3 regions of the Hominimerdicola alba 7 genome follow, and region 3 is predicted to be linked to each of the others. Evidence: predicted binding sites of a transcription regulator. Region 3 holds the regulator's gene; each other region holds the start of a gene.
What was found. Region 3 encodes NrdR, which represses ribonucleotide reductase genes. Its sites were predicted from a motif close to CACNANATNTNGTG; they were not measured.

Region 1: nrdD (anaerobic ribonucleoside-triphosphate reductase) is a predicted target of NrdR. The motif match lies at 3,810-3,823, and genes of this name have one in related genera.
Region 2: RUMAL_RS09495 (anaerobic ribonucleoside triphosphate reductase) is a predicted target of NrdR. The motif match lies at 2,935-2,948, and genes of this name have one in related genera.

Annotation. Positions count from the first base shown of each region.
Region 1 is NC_014833.1:2,107,514-2,112,742, forward strand. It holds gene RUMAL_RS09390 (Imm43 family immunity protein) at 1-7, opposite strand, end outside; gene nrdG (anaerobic ribonucleoside-triphosphate reductase activating protein) at 506-1,030, opposite strand; gene RUMAL_RS09400 (GNAT family N-acetyltransferase) at 1,035-1,487, opposite strand; gene nrdD (anaerobic ribonucleoside-triphosphate reductase) at 1,516-3,687, opposite strand; gene RUMAL_RS09410 (Crp/Fnr family transcriptional regulator) at 3,863-4,507, shown strand; gene pyrB (aspartate carbamoyltransferase) at 4,622-5,229, shown strand, end outside.
Region 2 is NC_014833.1:2,127,329-2,132,557, reverse strand. It holds gene nrdG (anaerobic ribonucleoside-triphosphate reductase activating protein) at 1-521, opposite strand, end outside; gene RUMAL_RS09495 (anaerobic ribonucleoside triphosphate reductase) at 597-2,885, opposite strand; gene RUMAL_RS22150 (hypothetical protein) at 3,377-3,547, opposite strand; gene asnB (asparagine synthase (glutamine-hydrolyzing)) at 3,817-5,229, shown strand, end outside.
Region 3 is NC_014833.1:1,206,897-1,212,125, reverse strand. It holds gene RUMAL_RS05365 (DMT family transporter) at 1-884, shown strand, start outside; gene nrdR (transcriptional regulator NrdR) at 998-1,444, opposite strand; gene RUMAL_RS05355 (glycoside hydrolase family 27 protein) at 1,723-2,982, opposite strand; gene RUMAL_RS05350 (serine hydrolase domain-containing protein) at 3,170-4,054, shown strand; gene pfkB (1-phosphofructokinase) at 4,057-4,956, shown strand; gene RUMAL_RS05340 (putative bifunctional diguanylate cyclase/phosphodiesterase) at 5,027-5,229, opposite strand, start outside.

The DNA.
Region 1 (5,229 bases), 900 kb from region 3:
AATACATAAGTTAACCTCCTGCTTTTACAGCTCTGTATTCGGTTATTTTAAATTCTTCCGCCATATCATCAAGAAATACTTCAATCATTTCTTTGGTAGCATTTGGAAACTCGTCAATATACTCATCCCATACTGCATCCCAGGTTTTACCTGCGTAGCTTGAGTTGATCGTTGCAACATCTTCATAATTCCAAAAAAGCCAGGATCTGTTTTCGCTTTAGCAACTCATATTGCTGCAGGCGACAGACAGTCTTGACTCTGATATCATTATAAATCATATTAACAATATTGTTAAGTCAATTGATGCAATAAAGATAATGAAAATAATAAAAGCCAATGCACATCCGGTGTGCTCGGACTACGATCATCCGAGGGCTTAGATGTTCTTGACTTCGGTATTATTATACATCATAATTCTTAAAATGTCAAGATATATAGCAAAGAAAAAGGAGCTGCAACAGCCCCTTTTTTATATCGGATTATCATAAAACCAACAGTGATGTTATCAGTCGAGATCTATGGTGATAGTTTTGCCTGTTTTCAGAGTGGATTTCAGATCGATGATCCGCTGATTATCCGAACCACGGAAACCCAGTGATATATTTCTTTTTGCAAGAATAAATCTGCCGTCAACCAGTACATCGATCATTGAAAGCATTTCGTCGGTACATTCACATCGCCACGGACTTTCGTGAAGAAGCTCATCTTCTAGCACACAACCGGTGTAGCACCATATACTTTTCTCGGGATACTTTTCTTTGACCCTTCGCATAAAAGGTGCTAAAACTCGCTGATTTTCCGGTTCCATAGGTTCACCTCCCAGCAGAGTAAGTCCGTCGATATATTCACAAGAAAGCATTTCCAGTAATTGATCTTCGGTTTCCTCGGTAAATGGTTTTCCGTAATCAAAATCCCATGTCATAGCATTGAAACAGCCCTCGCAGTGGTGCCTGCATCCCGAGACGAACAGGCTGACTCTTACACCTATGCCGTCCGCGATATCGCAGTTTTTTATTTCTCCGTAGTACATTTGCTCACTGTCCTTCCTGTGAAAGTACAAGTCGCATCTCTTCCATTCCAAGTTCGATAAGCCCGGTTGGTACGAATCCTACCGAACGGTACAATCGGTTTGCGACTGCATTGCCTGGGACTACTCCTGTATAAACAGAATCGACATCGAACCTGTCTTTGAGGAATTTTATTCCAAGAGCGAGTGCCTGTCTGCCATAGCCCCTGCGCTGATGGTCTTTATCTATGAGGAATTTCCACAAAGTGTAATATTGCTTGACCTCGTAGTAACCCATCATTATGAATCCCACTATTTCATCGCCGCTGTACACCGCAAATGGGTATGCATTATCATTATAGGCATAAGCCTGTGCCAAAGATTCTGCCACAGTTGAAACATAGCTTTTCTGGTATTCATGAACTTCCAGAGTCAGCACATCATCGATATTGTTCTTGTCAACAGGTCTTAGCTCTACCATACCTTATCTCCCATATCCCGAAATATTATCACAGGTGCAGAACTCTGTCGCGTATCTCCTGTGTTCTTCCCTGATTCCAGTACTGTGTGCCGATATAGCCGCAGGTTCGTCTTGCAACGTTCATCTTGTTCTGGTCGCGGTTGTGGCACTGAGGACATTCCCAGATAAGCTTACCGTCATCTTCAACTATCTGTATTTCACCGTCGTATCCGCATACCTGACAGTAATCGCTCTTCGTATTAAGCTCGGCATACATTATATTATCGTATATAAATCTTATTACTTTAAGAACTGCCGGGATGTTCTTCTGCATATTTGGGACTTCAACATAGCTGATAGCTCCGCCGGGAGAAAGGTGCTGGAACTCGCTCTCAAATTTGAGTTTAGTAAATGCATCTATTTTTTCGGTTACATGAACGTGATAGCTGTTGGTAATATAGCTTTTATCTGTTATGCCCTCTATTATTCCGAATCTCTTCTGCAGACATCTGGCAAATTTGTAAGTTGTTGATTCCAGAGGTGTGCCATATATTGAGAAATCGATATTTTCCTTTTCCTTCCATCTCTTGCAGGCATCGTTCATGTGCTGCATTATCTCTATTGCAAAAGGCTTGGCTTCAGGATCGGTATGGCTTTTGCCTGTCATGTATTTTACGCACTCATAAAGTCCCGCATAACCAAGGGATATAGTCGAATATCCGCCATAAAGCAGTTTGTCGATGGGCTCTCCCTTTTTCAGCCTTGCGAGGGCACCATACTGCCACAGTATAGGAGCTGCATCTGAAAGTGTGCCTTTTAGCCTTTCGTGCCGGCACATCAACGCCTTATAGCACAGCGCCAGTCTTTCATCAAATATTTTCCAGAAGGTGTCTTTGTTTCTTCCGCTTGAAAGGGCAACATCTACCAGATTTATAGTAACAACACCCTGATTGAACCTTCCGTAATACTTCGGCTTGCCGTTTTCATCTATGTATGGAGTAAGGAAACTCCTGCAGCCCATGCAGGTGTAGCAATGACCATCTCCGTTTTTATCGACTTTCAGTTTCAACATTACTTTTTCCGAGATATAATCAGGTACCATGCGCTTAGCTGTACATTTAGCTGCAAGCTTTGTCAGGTAGAAGTAAGGTGTGCCTTCCTCGACATTATCCTCTTCGAGTACATATATAAGCTTTGGAAAAGCAGGAGTGACCCAAACGCCTGATTCGTTTTTAACACCCTCGGTGCGCTGTTTAAGCGTTTCTTCGATTATCATAGCAAGGTCTTTTTTCTCCTGGTCGTTTTTAGCCTCGTTAAGGTACATGAATACAGTTACAAAAGGTGCCTGACCGTTTGTAGTAAGAAGTGTGACAACCTGATACTGTATTGTCTGTACACCTCGGGTGATCTCTTTACGCAGCCTTTCCTCTGTTATCATATCCAGCTTTTCCTGTGTAGGAGTCACTCCGAGCTTAGCCATTTCGACTTCAAGCTCTTTTCGTATCTTTACTCTTGATATCTGAACGAACGGAGCAAGATGAGCAAGGCTTATGCTCTGTCCGCCGTACTGATTTGATGCTACCTGTGCGATGATCTGTGTAGCGATATTGCAGGCTGTAGAAAAGCTGTGAGGCTTTTCTATAAGCGTTTCACTTATAACAGTGCCGTTCTGCAGCATATCTTCAAGATTGACCAGGTCGCAATTATGCATATGCTGTGCGTAATAATCAGTATCATGGAAATGTATTATACCGGCTTCATGAGCTTCAACAATATCAGGCGGCAGCAGAAGCCTTTTTGTAAGATCACGGCTGACTTCTCCGGCCATATAATCACGCTGTACACTGTTGACAGCAGGATTCTTGTTGGAATTTTCCTGCTTGACTTCCTCGTTGGCACACTCGATAAGGCTGAGTATCTTATTGTCTGTGGTGTTGGATTTTCTTACAAGAGAACGGGTATAACGGTATCTTACATATCTTCTTGCCAGCTCAAATGCACCCTTTGCCATAAGCTGATTTTCCACCATATCCTGTATTTCTTCCACAGTTACAGCTCTGCCAAGCTTGTTGCATTTGTATTCAACATAATCGGTCACATCAGCGATCTCTTCATCACTTATACGTCCCTTTTCACCGGCTATATTTGCTTTTTTTACGGCGTTGATTATTTTGTCGGGATCAAAAACTTCCTCTGCCCCGTTTCTCTTTATTATCTTCAATTTACATCTTCCTCCGAAATATAGTTACTATTCATGATTATCAATCCATTATGTGAGTAATTTTGATTATACTACAAAAATGTCCTTATGTCTGTTGCAAAAGCAACAAAAGTATGATATAATACAAGATGTAGTATTTCTTTTAAAAATTCGGCACATTATGGAGTGAGATAAAATGGCTAACAATCCGATAGAAAAGCTGTTTTCAGCTGATAGACCTGGATATGACGTTATCTGTCACGAAAGTCATAACCATTATTTTACAAGAGGAGAAACAATTTTTATAAATCTTCGTGATACATCTGAAACAGCAATAGTGATCAAAGGTACTGTACTTATAGTGAATATAAGCAGTGACGGACAAAAAAGTATACTTGATATCTGCCGCAGCGGAGATGCATTCGGATGCGGATTATTCCCATACAAAGGATTTGATGCATGCTGTGCCGTTACAAAGACGGATTCTGAGATATCATTTATTAATTACGAAAAACTGTTGCTTGGATGTGAAGGCACCTGTTCGGGACACAGCCGTCTTATCGATAATATTTTAGGAGGTGCAGCAAGAAGATATGTTATGCATATTGAGATACTGTCACGTCGTACTATTCGCGAAAAGCTTCTGAACGCTTTTTGTTTCCTGCTTGATCCCCATGTACACAAAGAGCAGAAGCTTCCCATCTCGCTTTCTGAGCTTGCAGACTTTCTGTGCTGTGACAGAAGTGCTATGATGCGTGAATTAAAGCATCTTAATGAAGATCGTATCATAGCATCCCGCGGTAGCCGAATCACACTTATTATGGATATCACACAATTTTAAGAAGAAAAAACAAAGACTTTTATTGTTAGTTATCTTTACTTTTGGATCATTTTATGATATAATGTATAAGTATGATGTTTAAAGGTATGTTTTGTGTTGAAAGGAAGTTGATCTATGGCAAATCTTTACAACAACCTCAATCTTATCGACCTTAATGATTTTCCTGTCAGCTGGTGGGAAAAACTGCTGGACAGGGCGCACGATATAATGGCTGAGCCTTCGGCTTATGCTGAAAAATGCAAGGGTAAGATAATGGGTACTTTGTTCTATGAACCCTCGACCAGGACTCAGATGTCTTTTCAGACAGCTATGCTTCGTCTGGGCGGCACGATTATTGGGTTTGATAACCCTGCTACTTCCTCTGTCGCAAAGGGTGAGAATATTAAAGATACTACGAAGATAGTTTCGGGATATGCAGACATAATGGTAATGAGGCATCCTGTGGCAGGTTCTGTAAAAGCAGCGGCTCTTACGGCAGATTGTCCTGTGATCAATGCCGGTGACGGCGGACACCTTCATCCGACACAGACACTTACCGATCTTCTTACACTTAAAGAGGAAAAGGGATCACTGGAAGGACTGTGCATAGGTCTGTGCGGTGATCTGAAAAACGGCAGAACGGTACATTCTCTGATAAAGGCAATGTCATGCTTTAAAGGAACCAGTTTCGTGCTGATATCAACTCCTGAACTTGCACTTCCTGCTTACATAAAAGATGTTCT
Region 2 (5,229 bases), 920 kb from region 3:
CAAAGCAGCTCATCGTCTGCCACAACTGCTTTACCCTCTTTCAGAGAGCGCTGAACATCGATAAAACGCTGATTTGAACTTCCGCGGAATTTTAATTCAAGAGAACGTTTATCTTCCTCGAATCTTCCGTCAACCAGATAATCAAGCTTTTCAAGCAGGGCCTTACAGTCGGGTTCGGTCTTTCCCCGCTCCATAAGCTGCTCAAAAGTGTAACCTGTATAGCTGATGATATTAAGCCTGCGTTCCTTGAAGCTACGGATCTTTTCAGCCAATGAGAGCAATGCGCTACACTGACAGAAAGGTTCTCCGCCGCTGAAAGTCACACCGTCAAGCAAAGGGTCTTTAATTATCATATCAAAAATACGATCTGTGTCCTCTATCCTGCCTCCGTTAAAATCGTGAGTCTGAGGATTCTGACATCCTTTGCAGTGATGTGGGCAGCCTTGGGTAAACACAGTGAACCTGAAACCGGGTCCGTCAACAATAGATTCTTCAGCCAGACCGGCTATCCTGATCTCCATAATAAGCCTCCGAAATATGCGCAAAAGCATCTCCTGTACAATAGAAATGGACAGGAGATGACGATAGTATTATTTTTACTTACTCTTAGCGTCCTGCTTTTCAGACGTTTCAACCGGAACAGCGTCGATCTTGATACGAGGAATCCTCTCGTGTGTGGATTTGCGATGCTCGGCTTCAGATCTGCCGCATCTCGGGCAACGGTCACCGATTATACCTGTATAACCGCATTCGGGATCTCTGTCAACTGGATGATTGATAGATCCGTAGCCTATACCGACCTCTTTCATGTATCTAACAACTTTTTCAAATGCACTGAGGTTTCCGAGTGGATCTCCGTCAAGCTCAACATAACTGATATGACCGGCATTTGTAAGCTCATGATAAGGTGCTTCGATCGTAAGCTTTTCAAATGCATTGATTTTGTAATATACAGGGACATGGAAAGAGTTTGTATAGTAATCTCTGTCAGTTACACCAGGTATATCACCGAAACGCTCCTTATCCATCTTTACGAATCGTCCTGAAAGACCCTCAGCAGGTGTAGCAAGCAGTGAGAAATTCATACCCGTAGCCTTGGTCTCCTGATCCATACGCTCACGCATATGCTTGATTATCTCAATGCCCAGTTTTCTTGATTCCTCAGACTCACCATGATGCTTGCCTGTCAGCACTTTAAGACATTCAGCCAATCCTATAAAACCGACTGAAAGAGTTCCGTGCTTGAGTACTTCGCCAACACTGTCATTGTAGGATAGCTTTTCAGAATCCATCCATACACCCTGTCCCATAAGGAAAGGATAATTCTTGACCCTTTTGCTTGCCTGTATCCTGTATCTATGCATAAGTTGATCTATACATAGCTGAAGTTTTTCATCAAGCAGCTGATAGAACAGATCAATACTATAATGAGCCTTTATGCCAAGTCTTGGAAGATTTATAGTAGTAAAGCTAAGATTACCTCTTCCCGTAACGATCTCTCTTTCAGGATCATAAGCATTTCCGATTACTCTGGTGCGGCAGCCCATGTAAGCTATCTCGGTATTCGGATCATTCTCCTTGTAATACTGCAGATTGAAAGGCGCGTCAATAAATGAGAAATTAGGGAAAAGTCTTTTTGCAGAAACTCTGCAAGCAAGTTTGAAAAGATCGTAGTTGGGATCTTCCTGATTGAAGTTCACGCCTTCTTTGACCTTGAATATGTGTATGGGGAATATTGGTGTTTCACCATTTCCAAGACCAGCCTCTTCGGCAAGCAGTATGTTTTTGATGACCATCCTGCCTTCGATAGAAGTGTCTGTACCATAGTTGATAGAGCTGAATGGTGTCTGTGCACCGGCTCTTGAATTCATGGTATTCAGATTATGAATAAGGGCTTCCATAGCCTGATAGGTAGCTCTGTCGGTCTCCTTTACAGCGCTCTTGAAAGCAAAATTCTGTATCTTTTTAACGACCTTCGCATCAGCATAGGATGAAAGCAGCTGAGCTTCCTCCTCCATATAACCGTTATCATTGGATAGTGTAGGAGTAAGACCCCTCTTAGCAAGAAAATCTGCACAGCGTTGTGCGATATCAGGATTATCAGGTACATCAGCGAGAAGAGAAAGTCCCCTGCGGATATTATCTCTGTAACGATGACGGAATGTCTTTTTTACTCCCTCAGCCATATCATAATCAAACTTGGGTATGGACTGACCGCCATGCTGATCATTCTGGTTAGACTGTATAGCTATGCACGCAAGAGCAGCATAACTTGTTATATCATTTGGCGTTCTCAGGTATCCGTGACCTGTAGAAAATCCACCTGTAAAAAGCTTGGTAAGATCGATTTGCGTACAAGTGGTGGTAAGGGTATAGAAGTCCATATCGTGGATATGTATATCGCCGTCTTCATGAGCACGTGCATGATCTTCTTCAAGGACATACATCTCATAGAATTCCTTGGCACCCACTGAACCGTATTTAAGCATCGTACCCATAGCAGTATCGCCGTCGATATTAGCGTTCTCACGTTTAAGATCGCTGTCCTCGGCAGAACTAAATGTAAGATCCTCATACACTTTCATAAGACGCGTATCCATCTCGCGCGCCCTAGTTCTTTCAGAACGATAAAGGATATAAGATTTAGCAGTAGCTGCATGACCTTCCTCAATAAGAACCTTTTCGACACAATCCTGTATTTCTTCTACAGTAGGTGTAGAGATGTTGTTTGCCATAAGCATATCGACAACTTTACCGGAAAGTTCTAGCGCAGTTTCATAGTCACTTCCTCCGACAGACTCAGCTGCCTTGTATATAGCCTGAGCTATCTTTTCAATATTGAAAGTAACGGTGCGTCCGTCCCTCTTCTTTATTTTTACGATCATGGTGCTTCCTCCAGACTTTATCTTAGTAAAGTGTTGAAACGAATTCAACTACCACATCTTGTATTCTAAAAGCGTTCGTATTCTAGTATATAGTATATTTATATCAAAGTCAAGCCAGCGTATTGCCAAAAAGTTTGTCAGATATTTGTACAGCTTGTACAAAGCAGCAATTAGTTCATTGTGCAAAACAATTACATTTTGGAAAACTATCAAAGATGAAATTTTATGATAAAACAGCTCAATAACCAATATAAGCAGTCTATCAAGTGATTTTGCTTGATAGATTTTATAGATATTACATCATTTCAGACAACGATTCCGTCATCAATTAATAAAAGCTACATATCATCAAATGAACATCGCATGAAACAAGGTTACAAATTGTAATCTTTATATCATGACAAGCAATATGCCTTGTCACGAGCAAGCATAACATAAAATACACCCTTGTTGAAGACAACAAAGGTGTAGATCTGGTTTTATCTCAAAATTTATTTTTCACTGCTGGAATCATGTGTTACTACAGGAGCGCCGTATTCTTTTTCAAGTACCTCTTCAAGGGAAGTATTTACCATATATGCCCCGTAAGATATAAACATAGCAAGAAGCCCGATAAGAATAGCAATATCTAACCTGAAACGCCTTTTTTTCTTTTCCTTCACGAATTACTCCCCCTGTCATAAATCTGATATTATTATACACTATCTTTTTCAATTTTGCAAGGGCTTGATAAAAAATATTCAAAAAGGCATAAAAAATCAGATATTGACCGCTAATTAGACAATTTTTTGCATATCACTTTGTATATTTTTACAAAATACCTATTGCAAATACCTGCAAGTCGGTGTATAATATAAATTGTATTTCGGCTGGATAAATATATTCCGCTGTTATTATCTTTCAGAATTATTCTGAGAAACGAGGATATTATATGTGTGGTATCGTAGGCTTTACGAACAGAGTTGATAATGCTTCAGAAATACTAGGCAGGATGATGGACAGGATAAAGCATCGCGGACCTGACTCTGAAGGCAAATATATCGATGACGGGATCGCTATGGGATTCCGCAGACTTTCTATCATAGACCTGAGTGACGTTGGCAGTCAGCCTATCTTTAACGAAGACAGATCTCTTGTGCTAACCTTTAATGGTGAGATATACAATTATAAAGAACTTCGCGAAGAACTCATCAGAGCAGGTCATAACTTTTACACAAAAACGGATTCCGAAGTTCTGATCCATGGATACGAAGAATGGGGCGAAAAGTTACTTGACAGACTTCGCGGTATGTTCGCTTTTGTAATATACAATAAAAATACAGGTGATATCTTCGGTGCCAGAGATTTCTTTGGTATAAAGCCTTTCTACTATGCTCAGATGAATGGTACTTTTATGTGGGGCAGTGAGATCAAAAGCTTTCTTGATCACCCTGATTTCAAAAAAGAACTTAACACTGATGTACTTGAAACATATCTCACCTTTCAGTACTCCCCTACTGAGGATACATTCTTCAAAAACGTAAAAAAGCTGCCTGCGGCACATTGTTTTACATACAAAGATGGCAAACTGGAGATCCGACGTTACTGGGAAGTTAAGTTCAACGACAATAATGCTCCAGATCTTGAAGAATGGGTCGAAAAGATATCCGATACATTTAAAAACTCTGTGGAAGCACATAAATTTGCTGATGTTGAAGTAGGTTCCTTTCTTTCGAGTGGAGTGGATTCAAGTTATGTTGCCGCTGTTGCGGATGTTGATAAGACCTTTACTGTCGGTTTTGGTGAGGATGAAAAATACAATGAGATCGGCTATGCAAAAGAGTTTTCAAAGTACATAGGAAAAGAAAATTTCTCTAAGGTGATCAGTCCTGAAGAATACTGGGACAATCTTAAAAAGATCCAGTACCACATGGACGAACCTCTGGCTGACCCTGCAGCTATAGCGCTTTTTTTTGTGTGTCAGCTTGCTTCAAAACAAGTAAAGGCTGTTCTTTCAGGTGAAGGTGCAGATGAAATATTCGGCGGATACAATATCTATCACAATCCTGCAGACATGTCATCATATTTCAAGATACCAAGACCTATAAGAAAAGGTATAGGTGCAATCGCCGAAAAACTTCCGCACAAACATGGTGTAAATTATCTTATAAGAGGATCAAAGGATCTTGATGAACGTTTCATCGGAAATGCATATATCTTCTCTGAAAAAGAACGAAAGAAAATACTGAAGATCAGAACTTCAGCACCTGACGCTATGGCAATTACAAAGCCTTTCTATGATAAGGTTCGCGATCTCGATCAGGTCACACAGATGCAGTACCTTGATCTTCATCTGTGGATGACA
Region 3 (5,229 bases):
TGAAAAACTTAAAAGGCAGTATAATGCTGATCATCACTGCCCTTATCTGGGGTACGGCTTTTGTGGCACAAAGCAAGGGCATGGACTACATCGGGCCATTCACGTATAATGCTCTGCGTACTTTGCTTGGCGGGATAGTTCTCATACCCGTGATAGCACTTTTCAGGCGGAGCAAAAGCACACAAAAAAACACACCGTCAAAAACAACCGTCAAAGGCGGGATCCTATGCGGTACAGTACTGTTCGCAGCAAGTTCACTGCAGCAGGCAGGTATAATCATGACCACCGCAGGCAAGGCAGGCTTCGTGACTGCACTTTACATAATAATAGTACCTGTACTTGGGCTTTTTCTTGGCAAACGCCCGAGGTCTGTCATCTGGATATGTGCCGCAGGTGCACTGGCAGGCTTCTACCTGCTGTGCATAAAGGAAGACTTTGCAGTATCCGTGGGTGACCTTCTGGTGCTTGCGGGGGCGGTATTTTTTGCTGTTCATATCATGGTGATCGACAAATTCAATGATATGGGTGCAGACGGCATGGTCATGGCTTGTTTACAATTTTTTACAGCAGGTACTATAATGCTGATATGTATGTTCATATTTGAAAAGCCTGTGCTTTCGTCAATATCCGATGCAAAGCTGACTATACTTTACACGGGCATAATGTCCTGCGGCGTTGCCTACACCTTGCAGATACTCGGTCAGCGGCAGACAGAACCTGCACGGGCAACTATGCTTATGAGTCTGGAATCGGTATTTGCAGCACTTTCAGGCTGGGTGATACTTAACGAAAAACTTTCTCCGCGTGAGATATGCGGATGTGCGCTTGTATTTTCAGCCGTACTGGCAGCACAGCTTTTATCTGCCGATAAAAAAGCAGAATAAAGCTTACGCATCAAATATCCTGCAACGACGACAAACGCCCCGCATTGTTATATGCAGGGCGTTCATCGGTCTTATATTTGAGTTTTATGAGAAAACTTATTTATTGCGGGTCATCATTTTTCGGATAGTTCAGAGATTATCTGTATAAATGAATCGACATCATTGAAATCCTTATACACAGATGCAAAGCGAACATAAGCAACATTATCCAGCTTTTTGAGTCCGCTGAGTACCATATCGCCTATCTCACCGGTGGTAGTTTCTGTCTGCATCTTGTTTGCGTATGTGTTTTCTATATCATCGACCAGATTAGTAACCTGTTCAACACTGACAGGACGCTTTTTTATAGCATTCTGAAGACCCTTTATCAGCTTCTGCCTGTCAAAAGGCTCAAAAGAGCCGTCTTTTTTGTATACCATCAGCAGCGGCTTCTCAACCACCTCATATGTGGTGAAGCGTCTGCCGCACTTTGGACACTCACGCCTTCTGCGCTTTTTGCCCTCACTCGGACGTGAATCTATTACTCTTGTATCCTCATAACTGCAAAAGGGACATCTCATAAATAAAACTCCTATTCCGATTTGATGAAGTACGTTTTTTTTCTCTAAAATACATTATAACACAGATTTTTTCAAATTTCAAGAGGTTTTTGAAATTTAGTATGAATTTTTTTGGACAGTGGATATTCAGACGTACAAAAAAAGCAAAAGCTTTGCACACCAAAGGTACGCAAAGCCTTTATCAAAAAGCCGGATATTATATAAATAAGCTACCCATTTAACACACCACCAAAGTGATATATAACAATGAAACATAGTGTGTCAGTGTGATAACCATATTATTTAATAATATAAGCCGCCGCACCGTGAGGCGGAAGGTCAATATGGATGCTGCGGATATTTTCTTTTATACTGCCGGTCCACAGCTCGGTGCAGCTTACAGGTTCATATATCTCCAGATCTGCAAGATCAAGTTCAAAGCAGCCTGCATTTTCACCTGAGTTGAATACCGCTGCGTACTGACCGTCTTCTGCGTTTACAGCCGTCCAGAGAATATGCTCACTGCCGCCGATATCCCTGCGCCATACCATGTGTGCATGACGTGAGAGCTTATTCATACCGATGATACCTGCATTCGTCAGCAGACCAAGAGTGAACTTATCGTTCTTTGTCAGCTCACCGCCTATCATCAGAGGAGAACGGAAAATACTCCACAAGGTCATCATAGTGCGCTGCTCGTCCTCAGTAAATTTAGTCCTGTTTTCCGGACTGTAATCCTGCAATATAGCTCCAACAGGCAGCATATCGGCATCAGGGTAATGTCCCGAGCCGCTGTGTATGCTCCATTTTTCACACCTTTCAAACATATTGTACAGCGACTCCCAGTTATCCCAGAAATCGTCAGTGATGCGCCACATATCAGCGGTCTGCTTATATACCTCGGACTTTTCAAGCAGAGCGGGACCGGGTGAAAGGCTCAGCACCATATCCCTGCCGCAGCTTCTCAGGCATTTGCTCAGCATAATAAGCTCGCTTTCCTCATGGGGTAGTTCACGGCAGATATCATCGCACTTGATGAAATCTACTCCCCATTCTGCATACAATGCAAAAATGCTCTTGTAGTATTCCTCTGCACCATCCTTGTCGGGGTCAACACCGTACATATCAGTATTCCACGCGCATATACTGTTCATCTTGGCTATCTCGCGTGCGGTCTTATCCGTCCCAAGCAGAGCAGTGTTCCTGTGGACAGCCTGTATTGGTATACCGCGCATGATATGTATACCGAATTTAAGTCCTAAAGAATGGACATATTCCGCAAGCGGAGCAAATCCTTTGCCTCCTGCTGATGACGGGAATCTGCCTTCATCAGGGATAAGGCGTGAATATTCATCCATACAAAGCTCGGTAAAATGGTTGTATTCATGGCTCTTAGCCTTCGGCTCATACCACTGTATATCGACCACAACGTACTCCCATCCGTACTGTTTAAGGTTTTCAGCTATATACTCGGCATTACGGCGCACCGTTTTCTCATCTACAGATGCTCCGTAGCAGTCCCAGCTGTTCCAGCCCATAGGCGGTGTTTTTACTATCATAGCGATACCTCCGTTCATTAGATCCATTACTGCTTAATTATATCATCGGATCAAATATCCGTCAATATATTATACTGCTTAAATTTTAACCAGCTTTTGCACAATATGTTAACCATTCACCTGCTACTTGACTTAATGCATAAAAAGGGGTATAATCATTTTGTAATACAGTATCCGGAGGAAAACAATGTTTGATAGATTTATTGAAAGCACCGCTGCTGCAGGCATCGCGCTGCACTGTGCTGAGATATCCTTTCACGGAAAGACAGTACTGAAGCGCTGCTTTAGCGAGGATAAATGTTACCCTGTCTACTCTGCCACAAAGTCGGTAACTTCAGCTGCTGTGCTCATGGCACAAGGTGAAGGCAGGCTGGATATCTCAGATAAGCTGTACAAATATCTGGATAAAAAATATTCAGATATCGTCCCTGATCCGTTCAGGGCACTGACATTCCGCGACTTCATGACCATGACATCAGCGCCTTACCCTTTTCGTCCGCAGGAGGTCAGCTCCCTTATTGAAGAACCAAATGAGGCTGACTGGCTGGAAAACATACTTCGCCTGCCTGTAGATTACAGCGACAGGGGCTTTCACTACTCAAATATACCTGCCTATCTTGTAAGTGCAGCCTGTGAAAACGCTGTGGGTATGCCGCTGGCAGAATACCTTCGTCCTCGGCTTTTTGAACCTCTCGGCTGGGGCAGACCCGTTTATCAGACCTCTCCCGAGGGGCATTTTTACGGTGCGACGGGTATGGAGCTCACTGTAAGTCAGCTTGCGCGACTGGGACAGCTTCTCATGCAGGAGGGTTCATGGCATGGTGAACAGCTTATCCCGAAAGAACTTGTCCGTGAAGCTGCCACTGCCCGTGTCAATACCGGAAAAGGCGGCTACGGATACTTTCTGTGGGTAAATGACAATACCTTTGCCATAAGCGGCAAATGGGGGCAGCGATGTGTAGTGTGCCCCGAAAAAGAGCTGATAGTGACCTATCTTTCACATCAGCCCGAAAGGAGCGGAGAGCTGGCAGATTTAGCACAGCGTTTCATTGACGAATTTCAGGAGGTCTGATAATGGTATACACAGTAACTTTCAACCCTGCCATTGACTACGTTGTTCACATGGATGCATTCAGGGCAGGTGAGGTCAACCGTACAACAGCTGAGGAAATGTATTTCGGCGGCAAGGGAATAAATGTTTCGGCTGTACTCAAAGAACTTGGAGTGCAGTCGCGTGCACTGGGTTTCACTGCAGGCTTCACGGGAGAAGCCATTGAAAAGGGCGTTGCAGCTATGGGTATTGAGGCTGATTTCGTCAGGCTGCCGAAGGGTGATTCACGCATAAATGTCAAGATAAAGGCTTCGGAGGAATCTGAGATAAACGCTCAGGGGCCCGATATCGATGAGATCTCTCTGGAAAAGCTTTTTGAGAAGACCGATGCTGTAAAGGACGGTGACACACTGGTCCTGGCCGGCAGTATCCCTGCTAGTCTTCCCCGAGATATCTACGAGCGTATCCTGGCACGTCTTGAAGGCAGAGATATAAAGACCGCTGTTGATGCCACGGGCAAGCTTCTGATGAATGTACTGAAATACAAGCCCTTTGTGGTAAAGCCAAATAATTTTGAACTCGGTGAGATGTTCGGCGTTACCCTGACTTCCACCGAGGATATAATAGAATATGCCGGCAGACTGCAGAAACTCGGCGCTCAGAACGTTCTTGTATCTATGGCAGGTGACGGTGCAATACTGCTCGATAAGAACGGAAAGACCCACATCTGCGGAGTGTGCCGCGGCACTGTGAAAAATTCAGTAGGTGCAGGAGATTCCATGCTGGCAGGATTTATAGCAGGGTCAGCAGAAGGCGACTATGAATACGCCATTAAGCTCGGTACTGCAGCAGGCGGTGCTACAGCATTCTCTGACGGTCTTGCATCATCTGCACTCATATCAGAACTGCTCGGACAGCTATGACCATGTAATTAAAAACATATAAATTATCCCCGACCTGTATACTTTCACAAGTCGGGGAATTATTATTTGCTTATTTGCACACTTCGCTCATAACGATATTTTCGGCTTCCACCATTGAAAGCGGTCTGCCCCAGATGAAGCCCTGTATGTAATCGCATCCGATCTCTTTAAGGGTCTCAAGCTGGTCTTCCTTTTCAACGCCTTCTGAGATAACATCGTATTTCATGATATGACCGATGGAGATTATAGCTGCTACATACTGCTTTGAAGATC